Regions from separate parts of the Streptomyces cyclosori genome, predicted to be linked through region 3. Evidence: riboswitches for the same ligand, from Rfam matches in the RefSeq annotation. Region 3 holds a riboswitch; each other region holds the start of a gene.
What was found. Region 3 has a riboswitch for cobalamin ahead of metE (5-methyltetrahydropteroyltriglutamate--homocysteine S-methyltransferase). Riboswitches for the same ligand answer to the same signal wherever they lie in the genome.
Positions count from the first base shown of each region.

Region 1 (7,245 bases), 7.6 Mb from region 3:
CTCGCGGGCGTCCTGGAGTACTCGGAGGACGCCCTGGTCTCCTCCGACATCACCGGGAACCCGGCCTCGTCCATCTTCGACTCGGCCCTCACCCGGGTGGACGGCCGCCACATCAAGGTGGTCGCCTGGTACGACAACGAGTGGGGCTTCTCCAACCGCGTGATCGACACGCTGGAGCTGCTCGCGGGCCGCTGACGTCCGCACCCCGGAGGGCGGCGGGGCCGGTGGTCCGGCCCCGCCGCCCTCCGCGTACCGCCGCACCCTGCCACTCCCCGCGCCCGCAGATATCGCGCGGGTGCGCGCGGACGGGCACGATGGACGGGCCGGGACCACGGCCCGGACGCCGTCGGGCCGCCGTCCGACGAGGTCGCCCCGGAGCAACGGGCGGTGACCGAGGGAGAGGGATGCGCGCATGCCCGCGGACATGACCGACGCCCCTTCGCAGGGGTGCCCGCCCGGTGGCGGGCGGTTCTCCGTGACGCCGCGGACCGTCTCCGGGGTCGCGGTGCTCTCGCTGACCGGCGAGCTGGACCACGACACCGCCGAACCGCTGCGTGCCGCGCTCTCGCAGCAGATCGAGGCGGGCCGGGAACGGATCGTCGTGGACTGCGCCGGCCTGTGGTTCTGCGATTCGACCGGGCTCAACGCCCTGCTCCGCGCGCGGAGCGCCGCCCGGGCGGCCGGCAGCGGCGTGGAGCTCGCGGCTCTCCAGCCCTCCGTCGCCCGAATGTTCGAGATCACCGGCGCGCACGCGGTGTTCCGGATCCACCCGGATCTGGACACGGCGCTCGGCGACCGGCCCCCGCGGTAGCGGAGGGGGCGATGGACGGCGCGGACGCCCGGCCCGCCGGGCGGAGCCAGATCCGCCGTCTGGAACTCGGCGGCGTGCAGGGGGTCGTCACCCGCTGCCGCGACTTCACCGCGCGGGCGCTCGACGCGTGGGGCTGGACCGCCACCGCGTACGAGCCCGATCTGGAGCGGGTCGAGGACGTCCTCCTCCTGGTGTCCGAGGTCGTCACCAACGCCTGTCTGCACACGGGCGGCCCCGAGGAGCTGGTGCTGCGCCACCGCGCCGGAGTGCTGCGCGCCGAGGTCAGGGACCCCAGCCCCGTCGTCCCCGCGCGCCGGCCCCGGGCGCCCTCGCTGCCCGGCGGACACGGTCTGATGGTGCTCGACCGGCTGGCGGAGCGCTGGGGATCGGTGCCCGAGGGGACGGGCAAGGTGGTGTGGCTGGAGGTCTCCCTGCCGTCCGGCCCGCCCGGCGGCGCACGGCGATAGAGCCCGTCCTTGAGCCCCCGTCGTTCGCCCGGAGCGCGCGGGCGCGGATTCAGGGAGGCCCTCCGAGGACCGTCAGGCTCCGCCGGGCGGCGGGCCGTCCTCCAGGAGCCCGGCCCGCAACCGGTCGAGGAGCTGGGTCAGCAGCCGCGAGACGTGCATCTGCGAGAGCCCCACGCGGGCCCCGATCTCCGACTGGGTCAGCTCCTCGCCGAAGCGCAGCGAGAGCAGCGTCCGCTCGCGGTCGGTCAGGGCCGCGATGAGCGGCTTGAGCGACTCCAGGGACTCGACCACCTCGAAGGCGGGGTCCTCCTCCCCCAGGCTCCGCATGACGGCGGTGTCCTCGGTGCGCTCGTCGTCGGGTACGTCGAGCGAGCGCGCCGCGTACGCGTTGGCGGCCCGGTCACCCTCGACGACTTCGGCCTCGGACAGCTCCAGCTCGGCGGCCAGCTCCGGCACCGTCGGCGGGCGGCCCAGCTCCTGGCCCAGCCGCTCCCTGGCCCCGGCCAGCCGCAGCCGCGCCTCCTGGAGCCTGCGGGGCACCTGGACGGCCCAGCTGGTGTCGCGGCAGAACCGCTTCATCTCGCCGGTGATCGTCGGCAGCGCGAAGGAGGTGAACTCCACTCCGCGCTCCACGTCGAAGCGGTTGATGGCCTTGATGAGCCCGACGGTGCCGACCTGGACGATGTCCTCCATCGGCTCGGCACGGCCGCGGAACCGGCGGGCCGCGAACTTCACCAGGCTGAGGTTCAGCTCGACCAGGGTGTTGCGCACGTACGCGTGTTCCTGGGTGCCCTCCTCCAGCTCGGCCAGCCGCCGGAACATGGCCTGGGAGAGGGACCGGGCCTCCTCGGTGGCCAGGCTCTGCGGCCGGGCCACCTCCGGTATCCCGTCGAAGGCGCGGCGGCGCATCAGCGGCGCCGAGGGGGTGGGCGGCGGTGCCGTGCGGAGGGGTGCTGCGCGAGTGCTGGTCAAGAGAGCTCCTTCGACGGGGCGGGGGCCTGCCCTGCCGGATGGCAGGGGGGTCCGTCGTCCGAGCGTCCTCATGACCTTATGCCCGTATTGCCAGCTTTTATCCGGATTCGCGGTTCGGTGGCGGAGACGCCGGGAAGTCGTCTGCCATGGCGAGTGTCGAAGCAACGGGACAAGCGTCGCGGAGCCGCCGGTTCAGCCTCGACGGGCAGCCCGGTGTGGTGGCCCGCTGCCGGGACCTCACCCGGCAGGCCCTCGACGAGTGGTACTCCCCGTACGGACCGGGCGGGCGGGCCGCCGCCGAGGACGCGCTGCTGCTGGTCTCCGAGGTCGTCACCAACGCGTACACGCACGGTGACGCCCCCTACGAGCTCCGCCTCGACCACCGGGGCGCCACGGTGTGGGTCCAGGTGAGCGACCACAGTCCGCGGCGCCCACGCCCGCACGGCCGCCACCGGGCCGCCAGGTCGTCGGGGCACGGGCTGTACCTGCTGCAACGGCTCTCGGCGAGCTGGGGCTGGGTGCCGCGCGGGCGGGGCAAGACCGTGTGGTTCGAGATCGAGGTGGCGGCGTCCCCGTCGGCCTAGGACGTGTTCTTGTCCGGCCCGTCGAGAGGGCGGCGCGCCCCCGGCGTCGTATGGCGGTGGCGCACCCACAGGGGCAGCGCGAACCAGCACAGCACGTACCAGGCCACCACGGCGGCGACCAGCCAGGGCCAGTGTCCGCCCTGCGAGGCCACCCGGAGCACCAGCAGCAGGGCGGAGGTCATCGTCGCCAGCAGCAGGACGAGCCCGACCACGGTGAGCCGGGAGGCCCAGACGACGGCGGTCGGTTTGATGTGGCGTCCGGAGAGGATCCGGTGGAAGGAGACCGGGGCCACCAGCGCGCCCGTCGTCACCGAGCCGAGGACGACCGTGCAGACGTAGATGGCGTGGTCGACGCGGCCCAGTTCGCGGAAGACGGGGGTGAAGGCGACGGTGAGGAGGAAGCCGAACAGGATCTGTACGCCCGTCTGGGCGACCCTCACCTCCTGGATGAGATCGCCCCACTTGCGGTCGGCCCGTCCTTCGGCGGTCTCGTCGCGTCCTTCGTCGGCCCGGCCCGCCCCGTCGTCGTCCTCGTTCATCGTGCTCTCCTGACACTCCGCGGCGCGCCCGCGTGGCGGACCGCTCCGGGGTGTGCGGGCCGCCCCGCACCGGTACCCGCCCGCGCGCGGCGCAATCGGGGGGAGCCGCCCGCGCCCCGCCGGTTCGCGCGGTGGTGGCGGGGTACACGCTGGTCATGCTCACGTTTGGGGTCGAAGAAGAATATTTGCTGGTGGACCCCGTCACGGGTCACCCGGTCCCTCGCTCGGAGGACGTGCGCGAAGCTGCGGGTCTGGGGCTGGCGGCCACAGACCGGGAAGTGCAGCCCGAACTGCTCATGGCTCAGGTGGAGGTCGCCACTCCGGTCTGCCTGACCCTGGAGGAACTGGGCGGCCATCTGGTGCGTCTGCGGCACGTCGTGGGGGCCGCCGCCCAGCGCATGGGATGCCGGCTGGCGGCCGTCGCCGCCGCGCCGGTGGTGGACGGCAAGCCCGTCCCCATCACCCCGTACCCCCGCTATCTGGCCATGCGTACGGCCGCGGGGCGGCTGGTCGACGAACAGCTGATCAACGGCATGCACGTGCACGTCGGGGTGCCGGACCGCGAGGTGGGCGTGGCCGTGCTCAACCGGATCCGGGTCTGGCTGCCCACGCTGCTGGCCATGTCGGCCAACTCCCCGCTGGCCAACGGCCACGACACGGGGTTCGCCAGCTGGCGCACCCTCGTCTTCGGCCGCTGGCCGGTCAGCGGCCCCCCGCCCCGGTTCGACGGTCTGCGCGACTACGAGACCCGCTCGGAGGCGCTGGTCACCGCGGGCGCCGCCCTCGACCACGGCCAGCTGTACTGGCACGCCCGGCTGTCGGACCGGTACCCCACCGTCGAGGTGCGCTGTCTGGACGTACAGCTGCGGGTGGACGACGCGGTGCTGCTGGCCGGGCTCGTCCGGGCGCTGGTGGCCACCGCCATCCGTGAGCAGAAGGACGCCGAACCCCTGCCCAGCTGTCCGGGGGAGCTGCTCCAGGCCGCCACGTGGCTGGCCGCCCGGGACGGTCTGAACGGGATGCTGGTCGCCCCGGCCGGGCAGCTGAGCAGCTGCGGTGACGTGCTGTACCTGCTGACCCAGCACCTCGGCCCCGCCCTGGACGCCCTGGGCGACGCCCGGGAGGTCGATGCCCTGCTCCACCGGCTGCTGCGCCAGGGCACGGGCGCGGGCCGTCAGCGCGAGGCCCTGGCCGCGGGGGGAATTCCCGCGGTGATCGACCTCATCACGACCCAGAGCCTGCCGAACTGAAGCCGGAACCGGCCATGTTGGGAGCGTCCGGCAGAGCGGTCGATCGGCATTCGGCCCGGACCTTTCCCGAGATTCCCTCCGGGAAATGTCCAAAGCGGGACGAGGAAATTCGCGACTGGGTCGCGCAATGGCGCGGAAAGGGCCGCCCGGGCTCTCGCCCGGGCGGCCCCGCGTATCCGTGGTGCGAACCACCGGATCGCCCTACCAGCGGTACCAGCGACCACTTCCGCCCTTGGGCCGGGCCACGAAGCCGATGAGCCACAGCACCAGAACGACGATCGCGACCCACCACAGGATCTTGACGGCGAAGCCGACACCGAAAAGGATCAGCGCCAGCAGAAGCACGAGAAGCAATGGAACCATGGAAATCAACCTCCAGCTTTCCAGGTTCCCCCTTTTCCGGCCCCCATGCATTCGTCCCCGGAATTGCCGGGGCGCCCGCCCAGCGCGCGGTTCCGCGGGCCGTGGTGATCACCGGCAGCCGCGCGGCGGCCGGTCGCCGACTCGTTCGCCCCGCCGGGGTTCATGAGTTTCGCGCCGGAGCTGTTGGGTTTCAGCTCACGGTCATGGGCGACCGCCGGGCGGGCTCAGCGGGCCCTGCGGGGCGGGGTGAAGGTGTAGAGGTCGAGGATGTCGGGGCAGGGGGCGACACCGGGTCCGCCCGCCCGTACCCAGTCGATGATGTCCTCGGCCGCGTCCGGGTCGTTGACCAGGCCGAGCCAGACCGGCCGGGCCCCGGCGACGCGGGCGGCGCTCGACGGCTGGACGACGATCACATTGGCCTGCTCGCAGACGTCCAGACAGGCCGAGACGCGTACGGGCGCGCCCTCGGCCAGCCGCGCCTTCTGCCGCGCGTGGTCGACCCCGGGCACCTTGGCGGTCCCGCAGCAGCAGTCCCGGCACACCACGATCCGGCACGGGGCCGCATCGGCGGCGGTCCCGCCGCCGCGTCCGGGTTGGCGCTGTCGCCCCTCGGGCATGCCGCTCACGCTCCTCCTCCGGGGAGATCCGCCCCGGTCTGGGTCAAGGAGGCGACGGGTGAGTCTCCTGGCTCCCGGGTCTTCGCTCCCCCCGTCCTTCCCGCCCGGCTGGGGCAGTGGTCCGTTCGGGGTTCGCTCGCCGGTCACAGTGGCGGGACCGCGCCGGATTTCCACCGGCTTCCTCGTTCCGCGTCGCCTTGTCGTGGCGCATCGTCGCACGTCCGGGGCGTGGCGGGTCAAGTCGTGCGGGTGGTGCCGCAGGGAGGTGCGGAGTCACGCCGGGCGCAGCGGGAGCGTGGCCGTGACCAGGAATCCGCCCTCGCGCGTCGCACCGGCCGTGAAGAACCCGCCGAGGAGGTGGACGCGTTCGCTCAGCCCGACCAGACCGTGGCCGCCGCTCGGCAGGTCCAGCGGATCGGCGCCGCGGTCGGCCGGGCCGTTGCGGACCTCCAGGGCCAGTTCGGCGTCCCGGCACCGCACGCGGACGTCCACCCGCGCGCCCGGCGCGTGCTTGCGGACGTTGGTCAGGGCCTCCTGGACGATGCGGTAGGCGGCCCGTTCGACCGCCTCCGGGCACTGGGCGCAGGCCCGTTGGTCGATCTCGGCCGTGATGTCGAGCGCGCTGTCGGCGACGAGCCGGTCCAGGTCGGCCAGGCGTGGCTGCGGGGTCAGCTCGCCCCGGCCGCCGCCCGCCGCGCGCAGGACGCCCACCATGTGGCGCAGCTCCTCCAGGGTGCGCACCGACAGGGTGCGGATCGTGGCCGCGATGTCCCGTGCCGAGGGATCGGCCGTGCTCGTCCGCAGGGCTCCCGCCTGGAGGCTGATCAGGCTCACCTGGTGGGCGACGACGTCGTGCATCTCCCGGGCCAGCCGGGCCCGTTCGGTGTCCAGGACGTGCTCGGCCAGCAGCCGGTCGCTCTCGGCCCGGCTGGCGGTGAGTTCGCCGAGCCGGGCCGCCAGCTCGTGGCGCACCGCGTGCAGCCGACCGAGCGCCAGCGCCGCCACGGGCGCGCCCACCAGGACCTCCAGCCACCCTTCCTGGGCGAGGCGGCGGCTGACCTCGTCGGCGGTCAGCGGGTGGGGCAGGAAGTAGGCGAGGGCGTTGAGCAGGGTGCACACCACCAGCAGGCCGGGCTTCGGACGCAGGTAGGAGAGGGTGTAGAGGGCGATCAGTCCGGCCAGCCAGGCATTGTCCAAGTACGTTCCGGGCAGCGTCAGCACGAGCACGGCGACCGGGTGGCGCAGCCGGGCGAGGAGTACGAACGCCGCGGCCAGCGGGGCGACGCGGTCCGTGGCGGTGTACCCCTCGTCGCCGATGAAGGTGTCCGCGACCGCCAGCGCGACGGGGCCCAGCAGCACCCACGCCCGCCGGGCCCGGGGCGAGGACGTCCACCGCGCCAGGTGCGGCCTCATGCCGGACCGCTCGGCGGGGTCCTGGTCAGGCCCGCGCGTTCGGCGACCACGGCCGCCTGGACGCGGTTGACTCCGCCGAGCTTGCCGAGGATGACGCTGACGTGGTCCTTCACCGTGCCGTGCGCCAGGTGCATGCGCTCGGCGATGGCGGGGTTGGACAGCCCGAGGCCGAGCAGGGCCAGTACTTCCTGCTCCCGGGGGGTGAGCCGGGCGACGGCGTCGGCGGCTT
Region 1 is NZ_CP163520.1:500,680-507,924, forward strand. Features, by position in the region: gene gap (type I glyceraldehyde-3-phosphate dehydrogenase) at 1-195, shown strand, start outside; gene AB5J87_RS02195 (STAS domain-containing protein) at 413-811, shown strand; gene AB5J87_RS02200 (ATP-binding protein) at 823-1,278, shown strand; gene AB5J87_RS02205 (SigB/SigF/SigG family RNA polymerase sigma factor) at 1,351-2,187, opposite strand; gene AB5J87_RS02210 (ATP-binding protein) at 2,397-2,834, shown strand; gene AB5J87_RS02215 (DUF6328 family protein) at 2,831-3,373, opposite strand; gene AB5J87_RS02220 (glutamate--cysteine ligase) at 3,529-4,623, shown strand; gene AB5J87_RS02225 (hydrophobic protein) at 4,825-4,986, opposite strand; gene AB5J87_RS02230 ((2Fe-2S) ferredoxin domain-containing protein) at 5,211-5,603, opposite strand; cobalamin riboswitch at 5,664-5,790, opposite strand; gene AB5J87_RS02235 (sensor histidine kinase) at 5,877-7,016, opposite strand; gene AB5J87_RS02240 (response regulator) at 7,013-7,245, opposite strand, start outside.
Region 1: linked by a shared signal. The riboswitch ahead of AB5J87_RS02230 ((2Fe-2S) ferredoxin domain-containing protein) and the one ahead of metE (5-methyltetrahydropteroyltriglutamate--homocysteine S-methyltransferase) in region 3 are both predicted to bind cobalamin.

Region 2 (7,245 bases), 2.6 Mb from region 3:
TGCTCGTCCAACGCGACCCGGTGGGCGAGCGTGGGGCGGTGCAGGGCGTGCAGCGGCTGGTGGGTGGCCATGGGCGGCCTCCTAGAATCGTCCGTACCTCCCAGGATCCGCCCGTCCCGCCCCCGGGACAACTCGTCCCGGTGACGACCGTCAGGCCCCGTGCCCGCGCTCCTCGCGGATCTGCGCCACCACGCGCGCGGCGGACCGGCGGACCGCCTCCGTCTCGGTGAGGAAGTGCCAGTAGTCGGGGTGGCGGCCCTCCAGCGAGGCGACCGCCCGGTCCAGCCGCGCCACCGCCTCGTCGAGCGGCCCGGCGTGGCGCGGGTCCGGCGTGTTGCGGCCCGCCATCGCCAGCCGCTGGGCGTCCCGCAGCGCGAACCGGGTCCGCTGGACCTCCTGCTCGGGGTCCTTGGCCACCGCGTCCAGGCTCCGCAGCCGGTCACCGGCGGCCGAGACCGCCTCGTCCGTGGCGTTGAGCAGGGCCCGGACCGTGCTCAGCCGGGAGGTGGCGTCGGCCCAGCGCTGCTCGGTGCGCGCGGTGGCCGCCTCCGCCAGCTTCTCCTCGGCCTGCCGTACGTTGGCGAGCGCCTGGTCCGGGACGTGCTGGAGGTCCTGCCAGCAGGCGGCGGAGAACCGGCGCCGCAGCTCGCTGAGGACCGGGTCGACGGTCCCGGCGCGGGTGGTCAGCGCCTGTGCGCGGGTGCGCAGCGAGACGAGGCGGTGGTCGATCTCGGCGGCCCGCTCGGGCAGCCGCTCGGACTCGGCGCGCACGCCCTCGGCCTCGCGCAGCACCCGCTCGGCCCGCTCCAGGGTCTCGGGCACGCCGTGCTGTCCGGCGCCCTGGTTGAGCCTGGTCAGCTCGGGCGCGAGGGCCGCGAGCCGGGCGGCCAGATCGTCCGCTCTCAGTCCGGACGCCCGCACCGAATCGAGAGCGGTGCTCGCGGCGAGGAGCGCCTGTCGCGCCCGCTCCACGGCCGGGGCGAGCCGCGCCAGCTGGGCCTCGGCGGTGGAGAGCAGCGGGCCCAGGCTCTGCTCGAACCGGTCGAGCTCGCCCTTGACCCGGACGAGGTCGTCCTTGGCCCGGGTCAGCTCGCCGCGGGCCCGGGAGGCCACCGAGGCGTCCAGGTCGTCGCGGTCCAGGTCGTGCGCGTCCACCGCGGTGATGTAGTCGTTGCTGACCTCGTCGATCCGGCGCCCGAGCGCCGCGAAGTCGTCCACGGCCTTGCGGGCGCGCGGCGAACCGTCCACCGCGGTGATCGTCTCGATGGAGATCCGCAGATCGCGCTGGGCGGTGTCCAGCTCGTAGAAGGCGGCGGCAGCCGCGTCCTTGGCGGCCTGCGCGTCGGCCCGCACGCTCTCGCCGCGCCCCCCGAACCACCGCCGCGTCCCGCCCCCGGCGAACGCGCCGGGCAGCAGCGCGGCGCCCAGCACCAGCGGCAGGGCGGCCAGCGCCAGCGTGTCGGCGACGACCCGCCGCGCGCTCGCGGCCCGCGTCACGGGTCCGGGGACGGGGGCACCGGCTCCGCTGTCCGGCCGCGCGTGTGTCGCCGTCACATCCCTCTCCCGTGCCGTGTCCGCCTGCGGGTTCATTCTCCCACCTGGTACTGACGAACACACCGCCCGATTAGTTCGCACCCGGCCCCGTCCCACCCGCCGCGCCCATGGGTTTGCGGCCCCGGCCCGGACGCCATGTACGCTGTTCCCTCATCCACGGATGTGCCACGGGCGTGTAGCTCAGGGGTAGAGCGCTGCTCTTACAAAGCAGATGTCGGCGGTTCGAAACCGTCCATGCCCACCGTGACGCTCCCCAGCAGGTGGGAGCGTGTGTGACGGCCCCTCAGTCCTGATCGACTGAGGGGCCGTTTCCGTGAGCGGAATCCACCGGGGTCCCCCCCGCCCGGGGGCGGTCATCGGGACGCTGTCGGCGTACCGAGGGTGTGCAGCAGCCGTACGGTGTCGACGCAGCATCTGGCGAGGCGCTGGGCGTGGGCGTACTGCTGCGAGAGGTCTTCCGCCGCGCTGTCGAGGCCGAGCTGGCGGTGTGCCTCGGTGACGCCGAGGAGGGTGCGGCTGCGTGCGGGATCGTCCGCTTCCAGGCGGGCCTCGGCGTCCTGGAGGGCGGGCAGCAGCACCATCAGGTGCCCGCGGCAGCGCAGTGTCCGCACGACGGCGTCGTCCAGCGACAGGGTGCGGGCACGGGCGGGTGCCCCGTCGAGGAGGCTCCGGCACTCCAGCGCGATGCCGTCCAGGTCGGGCCGGACGGGGTCGGGGACGCCGGGTCCGGCGGCCCGGCGGCGGCCGAGGCGGATGACGGCGTCGATGCCGGTGGGCGGGCAGTGGTCCTCGCGGTGGCGGGGCGGGCAGATCCAGTACGGTCCCGGCCGGGCGGTGCGGTGCGGTGCGGGGACGCCGAGCCAGGTCGTCCCGGGGGTGAGCAGCTGGGCGTCCGGGGTGTTGTGGTGGGCGCAGGTGCCGGGCGGTACGAGGACGTAGTACGAGACGCTCGCGGCGTAGGCGTCGTGGATGACGGGCCCGCCCAGCGTGCGGGCCAGATAGGCGCCGACCGTTCCGGGGTCGCCGCTCTGTGCGGCGGCATGGATGATCGCGGCGCCGATCCGGACGGCGCCGAAGACGCGGCCGGTGGGCAGCAGCGCGAGGCCGTGCCTCGTCCACTCCTGGCGGGCGGTCGCGGGGGTGGGGTGCGCGGAGGCGAGCCAGTCGGAGACCGACCTGGTGGCCTGGTCCGTCATGACGAGATCACCGCCGTCACGTCGGTGCTGTGGCCTGTGCAGATCGGAATGGCGAACACGGGAGCCCCTCGTCGGTGAAGTGATCCTCCTCATCGACCGTAGGGGGGTGCTCCCAGAGGAGAGGACACGATCCGTGTCCCCTCTTCACGCGGCGAGCAGGCCGACCTTCGTGGCGAGCTCGGCCGCACGGCGCCGCCGGTCACCGACCTTCGACTCCACCTCTTCGAGGATGATCGACTTCGCGTAGCCGTTGTAGCGGACCGTCTCCGGCGCCGCCGCGAACGCCTTGCCGAGAGCCGCGATCGCCACTTCCGGCTGCCCGTCCAGCCGGAATCCGCGCGCCTCCTCGATCCGGTGCCGGGCCCGGCGCGGCCGGGACGGGATCGTCGCGCTGTCCGCCCGCCCGGCCTGCCTCACCGACTCCGGACCAGCGTGCAGCTCGACCGCCACGGTCACCGCGTGCGCGCCCATGATGGCGCGGGAGAACGACGTCACTGGATGGAAGTAGTCGGCCGGCAGACGCCCGGCCATTTCCCGTGCTCTGTCCCAGTGCCCCCAGGCGACACCCTTGTCCCCGCGGCGGGCTGCCGTGTACCCGGCCTCGAACGTGAGGGCTCCAGCGATCGCCAACACGGGAGCGGACGCGTCGGGCAGAAGAGGTGCCAGATACCGGAGGGCCTCGTCCGTGACCGCGTCGGCAGCGTCGTAATGACCCGGTCCTGAGTCGCGGTGCGCCTGCGCCATCAACCATGCGGCGACACCCACGGAGTGGGGATCGTCGCTCTGCTGGGCTGCGACCATGCCGCGCTCGGCAACTCGCCACAGCAGGCTGCTGTCGGGCTGGTAGGCCACGAAGAACTGCGACAGTGAGTAGACCTCGGCCAGCACTGCCTGCGCCGCCCGCCATTCGGCGGGCTGCCGTGCCTGGCGCACGGCGAGCTGCGCGTCCTCGATGAGGCTCGGCAGCAGTTCGCCGATGACTTCGCGATGGTTGGGCGCCGAGTGCCGCTGCGACCATGCTCGTTCGAGCCGGGCTCGAAGGTGTGCGGCGGGCGGGGCCTCCCTGGTCGTGGTGAGCGGGTACGCGTCGACGGCGGCCCGTACGGCTGCGAGCCGCGGGTGCCCGGGGCCGATGAACAGATCGACGTGCATGTCCGGGCGGCCGGTCAGGTCGGCCAGGTCGCGGACCCGCAGAGCCTCTGCGACGAGCATGACCATTTCCACCCCGGGCGGCTGGAGCTGGCCGTTCTCGATTCGCTTGACCCAGGACGGCGACATGCCGACCAGCCCAGCGATGACTGTGCGGGTCATGCCTCGGCGCTCGCGGAGGATCTGCATCCTCTGGCCGAACTTGAGCGGGTCGATGTAGGGGTCCGGGGTAGCGGCAGATGACACGGGCTTGCCCTTCATCTCTGTGCAGCTAGTCGCTTCACAGGGTATGGGGCAGCGCCCCTCTCATGTGAGCCCCGTCGACGTACCGCCCGGGTTGCGGGCCGCGTGGTGCCAGGCCGCGTCGCGTGACTGGCAGGCGGACAGGACCTCGGGCGGGTCCTCGGTGACGTACACGCCGAGCGTGGCGTCGTTCTCGTCGAACGCGAAACGGGCCAGGACGCGGGAGTCGAAGAGCCAGAAGTCGTGTTCCGGCAGGCGCAGTTCCCGGGCCCGGGTGCGTGTGAGGTAGCGGATGTCCTCTCCTGCGGCCCTGTTGCCCGGCGCGCTCGCGAGGAGGAAGCGCTGCCCGTCCGTGGCCGGTTCGTCGAGGAGCCGCACCCGCTCGAACCGCTTCCCGGCGGCGGTCTGCTCGGCGACGTTCTCCCGCCACGCGTTCGGGGGCTCTGCGGCGATGTCCTCGCCCGCCTGCCAGCGGGCCCACTTGGCGCTGTCGCGGTCGGTGGCGTAGCCGCGGCGGGTCTCCAGTCGCCAAGCCGTGTGCCGGAACTCCCTGAACAGGGCGGCAATGGCAGAGAACGGCTGGAGCCCGGGCGCGGCCGTACGGGGCGCGTACTGGGAGAGGAGGTCGCGCGGCACGCGGACGAACGTCTCGTTGGCCTGCACGTCACGCAGCTGAACCAGATGTTCCGGGTCGGTCTCGCGGTTGCCCTGGACCAGGATCTCGCCGGTCCCAGGGATCTCGTACAGGGCCGGGCAGTTGCCGTCGTCACTGGTGGTGCCGATGAACCGGAGCGTCATGGGGTCCTCCATCTGCGGCATGGAGGACCAGGATGCGGTGGACGACGTGGGTCCGGGTGCGGATTGCGGCGGATTGCGAATCCGGGCCGGATCGGTTGCACAGGGCCGCTGCCCCCGCAGCCCCCCGCCCGCCGGAGGGGGCCTCCTGCCGTCCGGGCGGGCCCGAGGGCCCGTCCCACGGTGAGATCAACATCACGCGTACGGCCACGGGCCGAGCGGAACACCGGCGTTCACGCACTTGGCGCGGGGGTTGTGCATCCGTGCGCCATGGCGTTGGGGGGCGTCGCACGGTACGGTCACGTCGACATAAGGACGGTGTGAAGGAAGCCCGGTGCAATTCCGGCACGGTCGCGCCACTGTGAACCCGGTCGAGCCCCTCCCCAGGGGCGAGGGCGGGAGAGTCAGACCCACCACCGTCATCACAGGCACCAATGACCGGGACGCGTGTTCCCCAGGAGGTTCTGCCATGGCACTCTCCGCCGCCCCTGCGCCCGATGCGCCGGCGACGCCCGCCATCACCCCGATAACCCTGAAGGCGATCGCCCCCTGGGCGCTCTTCTTCGGCATCCTCATGCTCGTCCTGCTCTACTTCGTCGGCGCCGAGCAGGGCGCCACGAGCCTCGTGTCGGGTGAGAACGTGCACGAGTGGCTCCACGACGGGCGCCATCTGCTCGGCTTCCCCTGCCACTGAGACCAGGGGTACCGACTCGTGAACTCCCTGTCCGTCAGGGCCCTCCTGGTCCGCGGCATGCTCGCCGGCCTCGCGGCCGGCGTGCTGGCGCTCGTCGTCGCCTACCTCCTCGGTGAGCCCCGCGTCGACTCGGCCATCTCGTTCGAGGACGCGCACGCGCACGAACACGGCGAGGAAGTGTTCAGCCGCACGCTCCAGTCCACCGGCGGCCTCGCCACCGGCGTGCTGGTCTTCGGCGTGGCGGTGGGCGGCATCGCCGCCCTCGCGTTCTGCGTCGCGCTCGGCCGCATCGGCCGTTTCGGGGCGCGCGCCACGGCGGCGTTCGTCTCGCTCGGCGCGTTCCTCACCGTCTATCTGGTGCCGTTCCTGAAGTACCCGGCGAACCCGCCGTCCGTCGGTGACCCCGACACCATCGGCAAACGCACCGCCCTGTACTTCCTGATGATCGCGCTGAGCGTGCTGCTGGCCGTCGCCGCCGTGATCCTCGGCAAGCGGCTGGCACCCCGCCTGGGCAACTGGAACGCGACCGTCGCCGCGGCGGGCGCCTTCCTGGTCGCGGTCGGGCTCGCCTACGCGTTCCTGCCCGCCGTCAACGAGGTGCCGAAGGACTTCCCGGCGATGCTGCTGTGGCAGTTCCGGCTCGCGGCCCTCGCCATCCAGCTCACCCTGTGGGCCGGCTTCGGGCTGCTCTTCGGCCATCTCGCCGAGCGGCTGCTGGTGCCGGCGCCCGCCGCGGCCGGGTCCGCCACGGGCACGGCCGCCAAGAGCCCGGCGGCGTCCGCCCACTGAGCCCGCGCCGGGCGCGCGGCGCACGCACAAGGGCCCCGGACCGCTCGGTCCGGGGCCCTCGCGCGCGTGGGCCGTGCCCGGCGCCTAAGCGTGCGCGGCGGCGCCGGGCGGGTGCTGGTGGCGCCGGTTCGGCACTGGATCGGTGCCGGTTGGGCCCGGACCGGTCCTGGATCGGTGCCGGTTCGGGCCGGTTCGGTGCCGGTGGCGCTGGATCGGTCGCGGTGACCTCGCTCCGGTCACCCTGGGCGTCGTTCCGCGCGTACGCCGTGCGCGTCGGTGCCGGTCCGGTCCTCGTACGTCGGGTACGTCGGTGCCGGGTCCGGCCGCCGGTTCAGTCCGGGCGGCGCAGCGAGAACAGCCGGAGCTGCCGCTCCCTGCGATAACGCCGCTCCCACCGGTCCATACGGTCCCGGCGGTCGCGGTACGACCGGTAGTCGTTGTCCTGGCCGCGGCCGGAGCCACCGCCTCCGGACGAGCCGCCGGTCGGTGCCGTGGAGCGGCCACGGCGTGGGACGCTGAAGAGTACGGCCACCACGGCGACGCACAGCACGATGCCGCCGAGACTGAAGCCGAAGCCGTACAGGACCAGCGCCAGTACGAGCATCCACAGGATCATGGCGTGTTCCTCTAGGGACGGATCGGGGGCTCCCCTCGCCCCCAGGGCCCTCCAACTTACTCCGCGAGGGCGGGAGTTGGCCTCCGAGTTACGTTCTGGCCAACCGCGCGCCCCGGTTCCGCCCCGGCCGCGACCCGGCTACAGCCCCCGCAGCCGCTCCATGTCCCGGCGGTCCCGCTTGGTCGGGCGCCCCATGCCCCGGTCGCGCA
Region 2 is NZ_CP163520.1:5,507,350-5,514,594, forward strand. Features, by position in the region: gene AB5J87_RS24330 (DUF4383 domain-containing protein) at 1-71, opposite strand, end outside; gene AB5J87_RS24335 (hypothetical protein) at 151-1,554, opposite strand; tRNA gene AB5J87_RS24340 (tRNA-Val) at 1,724-1,795, shown strand; gene AB5J87_RS24345 (DUF6415 family natural product biosynthesis protein) at 1,908-2,750, opposite strand; gene AB5J87_RS24350 (helix-turn-helix domain-containing protein) at 2,895-4,145, opposite strand; gene AB5J87_RS24355 (DUF6879 family protein) at 4,206-4,940, opposite strand; cobalamin riboswitch at 5,237-5,373, shown strand; gene AB5J87_RS24360 (CbtB domain-containing protein) at 5,407-5,631, shown strand; gene AB5J87_RS24365 (CbtA family protein) at 5,650-6,420, shown strand; gene AB5J87_RS24370 (hypothetical protein) at 6,752-7,036, opposite strand; partial or broken gene AB5J87_RS24375 (RNA-binding S4 domain-containing protein) at 7,175-7,245, opposite strand, start outside.
Region 2: linked by a shared signal. The riboswitch ahead of AB5J87_RS24360 (CbtB domain-containing protein) and the one ahead of metE (5-methyltetrahydropteroyltriglutamate--homocysteine S-methyltransferase) in region 3 are both predicted to bind cobalamin.

Region 3 (7,245 bases):
AATCGGAGCACTGGCAGACGCGTGAGAACTGCCTTGGTCGCGGCAGGCGTGGTCTGCCTGGTCACGGCTGTGGCGCCCACAGCCGCCACAGCCTCCACAGCGGGGCCGACGGCGGCGATCGGCGGTCTCGGTGTCGGTGTCGGTGTCGGTGTCGGTGTCGAGAGGATCAGCGTCGCGACCGACGAAGGCTACGGCGCCGCGTCCATCACACCCGACGGCCGCAACATCGTCTTCACGTCGCTGAAGAACGGCCCGCGAGACGGCGGCAACGCGGTGTATGTCCGTGACCGGCGGGCAGGGCAGACCAGGACGGAGCCCCTGGTCGAGGGCTGGACGCCGGCGATCAGCGGCGACGGGAGACAGGTCGCCGCCAATGCCCCGCGGCAGGGGATGAGCGCCGAGCGGATCCAACAGCGGTCGCTGGACCTGGGATTGCTTCCCGTCACCTGCGGTCGCTGCAACCAACCGTCGCTGAGTGCGGACGGCCGCTACCTCGCATTTGGCGCCCTGCGCTCTCCGGGGCTGCTCCGGGACGTGATGGTCGCGGACCGCAACGGTGGATTCGAAACCATCGCCTCCCTCGGCAGCACGGCTCCGGCCCGGCCGTCCATCAGCGGTGACGGCCGCCTTGTCGCCTACCAGGACCTCACTCATCTGAAGGAGGGCGTCTACCTGTGGGACCGGACCACCGGCAGCACGTCGGGCCCGCTTGCGGGCTCCTCCACGAGCGCGTCGCTCATCCAGCTCAGCGACAACGGCAGCAAGGTCGTCTACCTCTCGGGCTCCGACACCTACGTCCACGACGTGAGTTCGGGCAGCGCGCAGCTGGTGCCGAACGTGAAGGGCGTGGCCATCGACCCCACCGGCCGGTATCTGCTGTATGCGCCGATCGACACGAGCGGGCCGTCGCTCGTCCTGCGCGACCTCCAGACCGGGGCCGACGAGACCGTCTCCGACCAACCGGCCACGGCCGAGACCGACTCAGTCAGCGCGGGCGGGCGTGACGTGGTCTTCCAGTCCGCGGCGGACGGCATCGTCCCCGGCGACACCAACGGCAAGCCCGACGTCTTCGTCCGCCGCTTCTTCTGACTGGACCGGTCGGGCCGTGTCGCAGGCGGCTGAGGCATGGGGTCCGTTTTCGGTCGCCGGGGCGCCCGTTCGGGGGCGCGCGGGGGTCGGCGGCACGGGTGCGGGGAAGCGATCAGGGATGAGCGACAACGCGAGCACAGCACGCCACGAGACGTCGACCCGCCTCTACTACGAGACCGGGGACGTGGACGCCTTCTACGACGCCGTGTGGGGCGGAGAGGACATCCACGTCGGCATCTACGACGACCCGCGGGAAGAGGTCGCAGCCGCCTCGCGCCGTACGGTGGAACACGCGGCAAACGCCGTTGCGGACCTGCTGGGACCCGATGCCGTGGTCCTCGATCTCGGCGCCGGATACGGAGGCTCGTCCCGGGTGCTGGCGGAGCGGTTCGGCTGCCGAGTGGTGGCGCTGGACCTGAGCGAGGAGCACAACCGCCGCCACCGCGCGGCCAACGCCCGCCACGGCCTCGACCACCTGATCGACGTCGTCACCGGTTCCCTCAACCATCTGCCCTTCGAGGCCGGGCGCTTCGATGTGGTGTGGTCCCTGGAAGTCCTGTGCCACGTAACTGACCGGGGCTGTGCGCTGGCGGAGGCGCTGCGGGTGCTGCAACCGGGAGGCGCGCTGGTGTTCTCCGACATCATGGTCGGCGAGACCACTCCGGCAGAGGCGGTACGCCCGGCGACTTCCCGTCTCGGCGTCCAGCGACTGGCCACCGTCTCGTCCTACCAGGAGCACCTGGACCGCCTCGCCGTGAAGGCCGACTTCGAGGACCTGACCGAGCATCTGGCCACCCACTACGCGCGCCTCGACCAAGAGGTCCGGGGGCGCACGGACCAGCTGCGGGAGGTGATCAGCGCGGCCTACCTCGACAGTCTGCTGGACAACCTTCCCCAGTGGGTCGACATCACGGGCCGCGGACTGCTGCGCTGGGGGCTCTTCCACGCCCGCCGTCCTGAGCGGGGGTAGCGGGGCGGGCGCGGTGCGGCGGGCCGGGACGCACACGGCGTCCCGGCCCGCGCGGGTCGGCATCAGGAGGCGGGCAGTTCACCCCGGACCGTACGGGCCGCGGCGACCAGGTTCTCCAGGGAGGCGCGGGTCTCGGGCCAGCCGCGGGTCTTCAGACCGCAGTCCGGGTTGACCCAGAGCCGCTCGGCGGGGATCGCCTCAAGGCCGGTGCGCAGCAGTGCGGCGGCCTCCTCGGCGCTGGGAACTCGGGGCGAGTGGATGTCGTAGACGCCGGGCCCGGCCTCGCGCGGGTAGCCGTGGGCGGCGAGTTCGCGGGCGACCTGCATGTGGGAGCGGGCCGCCTCCAGGCTGATGACGTCGGCGTCGAGGTCGTCGATGGCCTGGACGATGTCCCCGAACTCGGCGTAGCACATGTGGGTGTGGATCTGGGTGTCCGGACGGACCCCGGCGGTGGTGAGCCGGAACGCCTCCGTCGCCCAGGTGAGATAGCCGGGCCGGTCGGCGGCGCGCAGCGGCAGCGTCTCGCGCAGCGCGGGCTCGTCCACCTGGATCACGGAGGTGCCGGCGGCCTCCAGGTCCCGCACCTCGTCGCGCAGGGCGAGGGCGACCTGCCGGGCGGTGTCACCGAGGGGCTGGTCGTCGCGGACGAAGGACCAGGCGAGCATGGTGACCGGGCCGGTGAGCATGCCCTTGACCGGCTTGGCCGTCAGGGACTGGGCGTAGGACGTCCAGCGCACGGTCATCGGTTCGGGGCGGGAGATGTCACCGGCCAGGACGGGCGGGCGGACGTAACGGGTGCCGTAGGACTGCACCCAGCCGTGCTGGGTGGCGAGGTAGCCGGTCAGCTGTTCCGCGAAGTACTGCACCATGTCGTTGCGTTCGGCCTCGCCGTGGACCAGGACGTCGATGCCGGTCTTCTCCTGGAAGGCGATGACCTCCTGGATCTCGGCCTTGATGCGCTCTTCGTAGCCGGAGGTGTCGATGCGTCCGGCGCGCAGGTCGGCGCGGGCGGTCCGGAGTTCGCCGGTCTGCGGGAAGGAGCCGATGGTCGTGGTCGGCAGCAGCGGCAGTCCGAGGTGGGCGCGCTGGGCGGCGGCCCGTTCCGCGTACGGCTGGGCACGGCGTGCGTCGGCGTCCGTCACGGCCTCGGTACGGGCGCGGACGGCCGGGGCGCGGGTGATGGGGGAGTTCGCCCGGGAGGCCAGGTCGGCGCGGTTGGCGGCCAGTTCGGCCGTGATCGCTTCGGTGCCCTGGGCCAGCCCCTTGGCCAGGGTGACGATCTCGGCGGTCTTCTGCCGGGCGAAGGCGAGCCAGCGCAGGATCTGCGGCTCGATGTCCCGCTCGGCGGAGGCGTCCAGCGGTACGTGCAACAGCGAGCAGGAGGCGGCGACGTCGACCCGGTCGGCGAGTCCGAGGAGGGTGCCGAGCGTGGACAGGGACTTCCGCAGGTCGTTGATCCAGATGTTGCGGCCGTTGACGACCCCGGCGACCAGGCGCTTTCCGGGCAGTCCGCCGACGGCGGCCAGGGCGTCCAGGTGGGCGGCGGCGGCCTCGGTGAAGTCCAGGGCGAGGCCCTCGACCGGAGCCTTGGCCAGGACTGGCAGTGCGTCGCCCAGCCGGTCGAAGTAGGAGGCGACCAGCAGTTTCGGCCGGTCGGTGAGCGTGCCCAGCTCGCGGTAGGCGCGCTCGGCCGCGTTCAGCTCGGCCGGGGTGCGGTCCTCGACGAGAGCGGGCTCGTCCAGCTGGACCCATTCCGCGCCCGCCGCGCGCAGATCGGCGAGGACCTCGGCGTACACGGGCAGCAGCCGGTCCAGGAGGGTGAGCGGCTCGAAGTCGGCGGGCACGCCGGGGGCGGGCTTGGCGAGCAGGAGATAGGTGACCGGACCGACCAGTACGGGGCGGCCGGTCAGTCCCAGGGCGATGGCTTCCTTGAGCTCCGCGACCTGCTTGGCCGGGTTCGCGAGGAAGACGGTGTCCGGGCCCAACTCGGGTACGAGGTAGTGGTAATTGGTGTCGAACCACTTGGTCATCTCCAGCGGAGCGACCTCCTGGGTCCCGCGCGCCATGGCGAAGTAGCGGTCCAGGGCGTCGGCGTCGACCGCTCCGCGGTGCCGCTCGGGGACGGCGCCCACCATGACGGTGGTGTCCAGGACGTGGTCGTAGTACGAGAAGTCGCCGGTGGGCACCTCGTCGATGCCGGCCTCGGCGAGCTGCTGCCAGTTGGCCCGACGAAGGTCGCTGGCGGTGGCACGGAGGGCGTCGGCGGTGGTGCGGCCCTTCCAGTAGCCCTCGATGGCCTTCTTCAGTTCCCGGTTCTGGCCCTGGCGGGGGTAGCCGTACACGGTGGCCCGTGCTGCCGCGGCTGCGGACGTGCTGGTCACGGAGATCTCCTTCGCGAGATGAATCCCTGAGATCCCGGAGACGGGACGTGAGCGCGAAGGGAATGACGAACCGGACGGCAACGACCCCGCGCGGCAACAGGCACGGTTGTTCCGTCTGGTATGTACGCCGACCCGCCCACGAGGTCACCGGGATGTCCGCGCACGGAACGGTCCGTACGCGGGCAACGGGCAGGTCTTCGGACTCGCGGGCACGCCTGCCGGTCTCCCGGCGGACACCTACTGGCCGTCGCTTCCCAGACCCGGCCGGGCCCAGTGCGTATGACGGCGGTCGTTCCCGCTCACCGCTGCGGGGCAGTCCCGGATTCCCACCGGGTTCCCTCTTACGACGCGCCTGTCTGGCGGACAGGGCGAACCAGCTGCAATGACCACCCTACGGGGTACTGCCGGAAAAGAAGAGCGTGATCCGGCATCCGGGTTGTGGGACCGCGCACTTGGGGCGAGCCGGGGGTGCGGGATGCCCTGCACGGTGCCGCTGGGGATCCTCGTGGCCGCCGATGACGGGAACGGGCGGAGGATTCCGGTCAGACTGGGTGCATGGACGTTGACGTACAGGCTTACATCGACGGCATCGCGCCCGAGCACCGTGCGCTGTTCGACCGGGTGCACCGGCTGATCGTGACGGTGTTTCCCCAGGTGAACCCTGTCCTGTCCTACGGGATGCCGACCTATCGGGTCGGCGGCCGAAAGCTGCATGTCGGAGTGTGGCGGCACGGGATCTCGCTCTACGGATGGGACAAGGACCGGGCGGCCGGTTTCATCGCACGCCATCCCGGTCTCGCCAGCGGGAAGGGGACGATCCGGCTGCGCTCGCAGGATGCGGCGGAGCTCAGCGACGAGGAGCTGGGCGGCCTCGTCCGGGCCTCATTGGCAGCGTGAGGGCGCGCGTACGGTTGAGTGGGCAGGCGGGCGCGGGGCGGGCAGCCGGTCTTCTGGAGCGGGCCTCGGACCGCGTCCGCTGACGCGGCGACCGCGTGATCAGGGTCCGTCCGGTGTGGCGAACGCCGCCCGGTATGCCTGTGGGCTGGTGGCCAGGCGGGACGCGAAGTGCTGGCGCATGGTGACCTCGCTGCCGAAGCCCGCACGCCGTGCGACCTCCGGCATGGACAGGTCGGTGCGCTCCAGGAGCTTCTGGGCCGCCGCGACCCGGCGGTCCAGCAGCCAGCGCAGCGGGGTGGTGCCGGTGGCCGAGGCGAAGTGCCGGGCGAAGGAGCGCGGGGACATCCCGGCACGGGCGGCGAGGTCGGCCACGGAGAGCGGTTCGTCGAGGTGGGCCAGGGCGTAGGCGCGCGCCGCCGCAAGGGAGTCGGCGTCGCGGTCGGCGGGCGGAGTCGGATGCTCGATGAACTGGGCCTGGGCGCCGGTCCGGAACGGGGCGGTGACCATGGAGCGGGCGACCGTCGACGCCGCCTCCGCGCCGTGTTGGGTGCGCACCAGATGGAGGCACAGGTCGATGCCGGCCGCGGTACCGGCGGACGTCCACACGTTGCCGTCCTCCAGGAACAGGGCGTCCGGCTCGACCCTCACCTGCGGGTGGCGGGCCCGCAGTTCGTCGGCCAGGGCCCAGTGGGTCAGTGCCCGGCGCCCGTCCAGCAGTCCCGCTTGCGCGAGGGTGAAGGCGCCGCCGCACAGTGCGGCGATGGTGGTGCCCCGCGCATGGGCGCGACGCAGCGCCGCGAGGACCGGCTCGGGGGCGGGAGTGACGTGGTCGTCCAGGCCCGGGACCAGGATCAACTCGGCGCGGGGCAGCCAGGCGAGAGTGCGGTCGGGAGTGAGCTCGAGCCCGCCGCGCATCGGCACGGGCGTGCGGTCGGCGGCGACCCTGCGCAGCTCGAAGGCGGGCACGCCCCGGTCGGTGCGGTCCGCGCCCCACACCTCAGTGATCACCGAGACGTCGAAGGCCCGGATGCCGGGGAAGGCGAGCAGGGCGATGCGGTGCGGCGCCGCCGGTCGGGTCATGGTGGCAGTAAACCATCGATCGCTGTCTTCCTGCCTTCTGGGATCCTGTGCGGCGGGGCGGCAGGATCGTGGGCATGGAGATCACACGGAACGCAGCGCTGGTAGTGGTGGACGTGCAGAAGGGCTTCGACGAGTCGGAGTTCTGGGGCCCGCGCGACAACCCGGCCGCCGACGGCAACATCGCCGCTCTCATCACGGCCTGGCAGGACACGGGCCGTCCCGTCGTCTTCGTGCGCCACGACTCGGACAAGCCCGGCTCGCCCCTGCGCGGCGGATCCGAGGGCAACGGCTTCAAGGAGTACGTCGAGGAGCGGCGCGGCAAGGGGAGCGGACCGGAACTGCTGGTCACCAAGTCCGTGAACTCGGCGTTCTACGGCACCCCGGACCTCCACGAATGGTTGAAGGCGGCGGGCATCCACCAGGTCGTGCTGGTCGGCATCCAGACCAACATGTGCGTGGAGACCACCGCACGTATGGGCGGCAACCTCGGCTACGACGTCCTGGTCGCGCTCGACGCCACCCACACCTTCGACCTGACCGGCCCCAACGGCTGGCGCCTGACGGCCGACGAACTGGCCAAGGCGAGCGCCGTCTCGCTCCACGGCGGAGGCTTCGCCCAGGTCGTGACGACCGCCGAACTGATCGGTGCCGCCCGCTCCTGAGCGCCGGTCCGTACACCATGAGATGCCGTCGCACGGCGGGAAGGCACTGTCCCGCCGTGCGACGGCATCGCATCACGACAGCGGAGCGGGCTCCTCCGGGGTGAGCGAGTTGCCGCCGGCGATGTGGCCGCAGTCGGACGGGGCCGTGCGGCCGGCGAAGCGGTCG
Region 3 is NZ_CP163520.1:8,062,399-8,069,643, forward strand. Features, by position in the region: gene AB5J87_RS35505 (hypothetical protein) at 70-1,089, shown strand; gene AB5J87_RS35510 (cyclopropane-fatty-acyl-phospholipid synthase family protein) at 1,208-2,059, shown strand; gene metE (5-methyltetrahydropteroyltriglutamate--homocysteine S-methyltransferase) at 2,122-4,440, opposite strand; cobalamin riboswitch at 4,611-4,833, opposite strand; gene AB5J87_RS35520 (iron chaperone) at 4,996-5,337, shown strand; gene AB5J87_RS35525 (GlxA family transcriptional regulator) at 5,437-6,417, opposite strand; gene AB5J87_RS35530 (cysteine hydrolase family protein) at 6,492-7,079, shown strand; gene AB5J87_RS35535 (lipase family protein) at 7,152-7,245, opposite strand, start outside.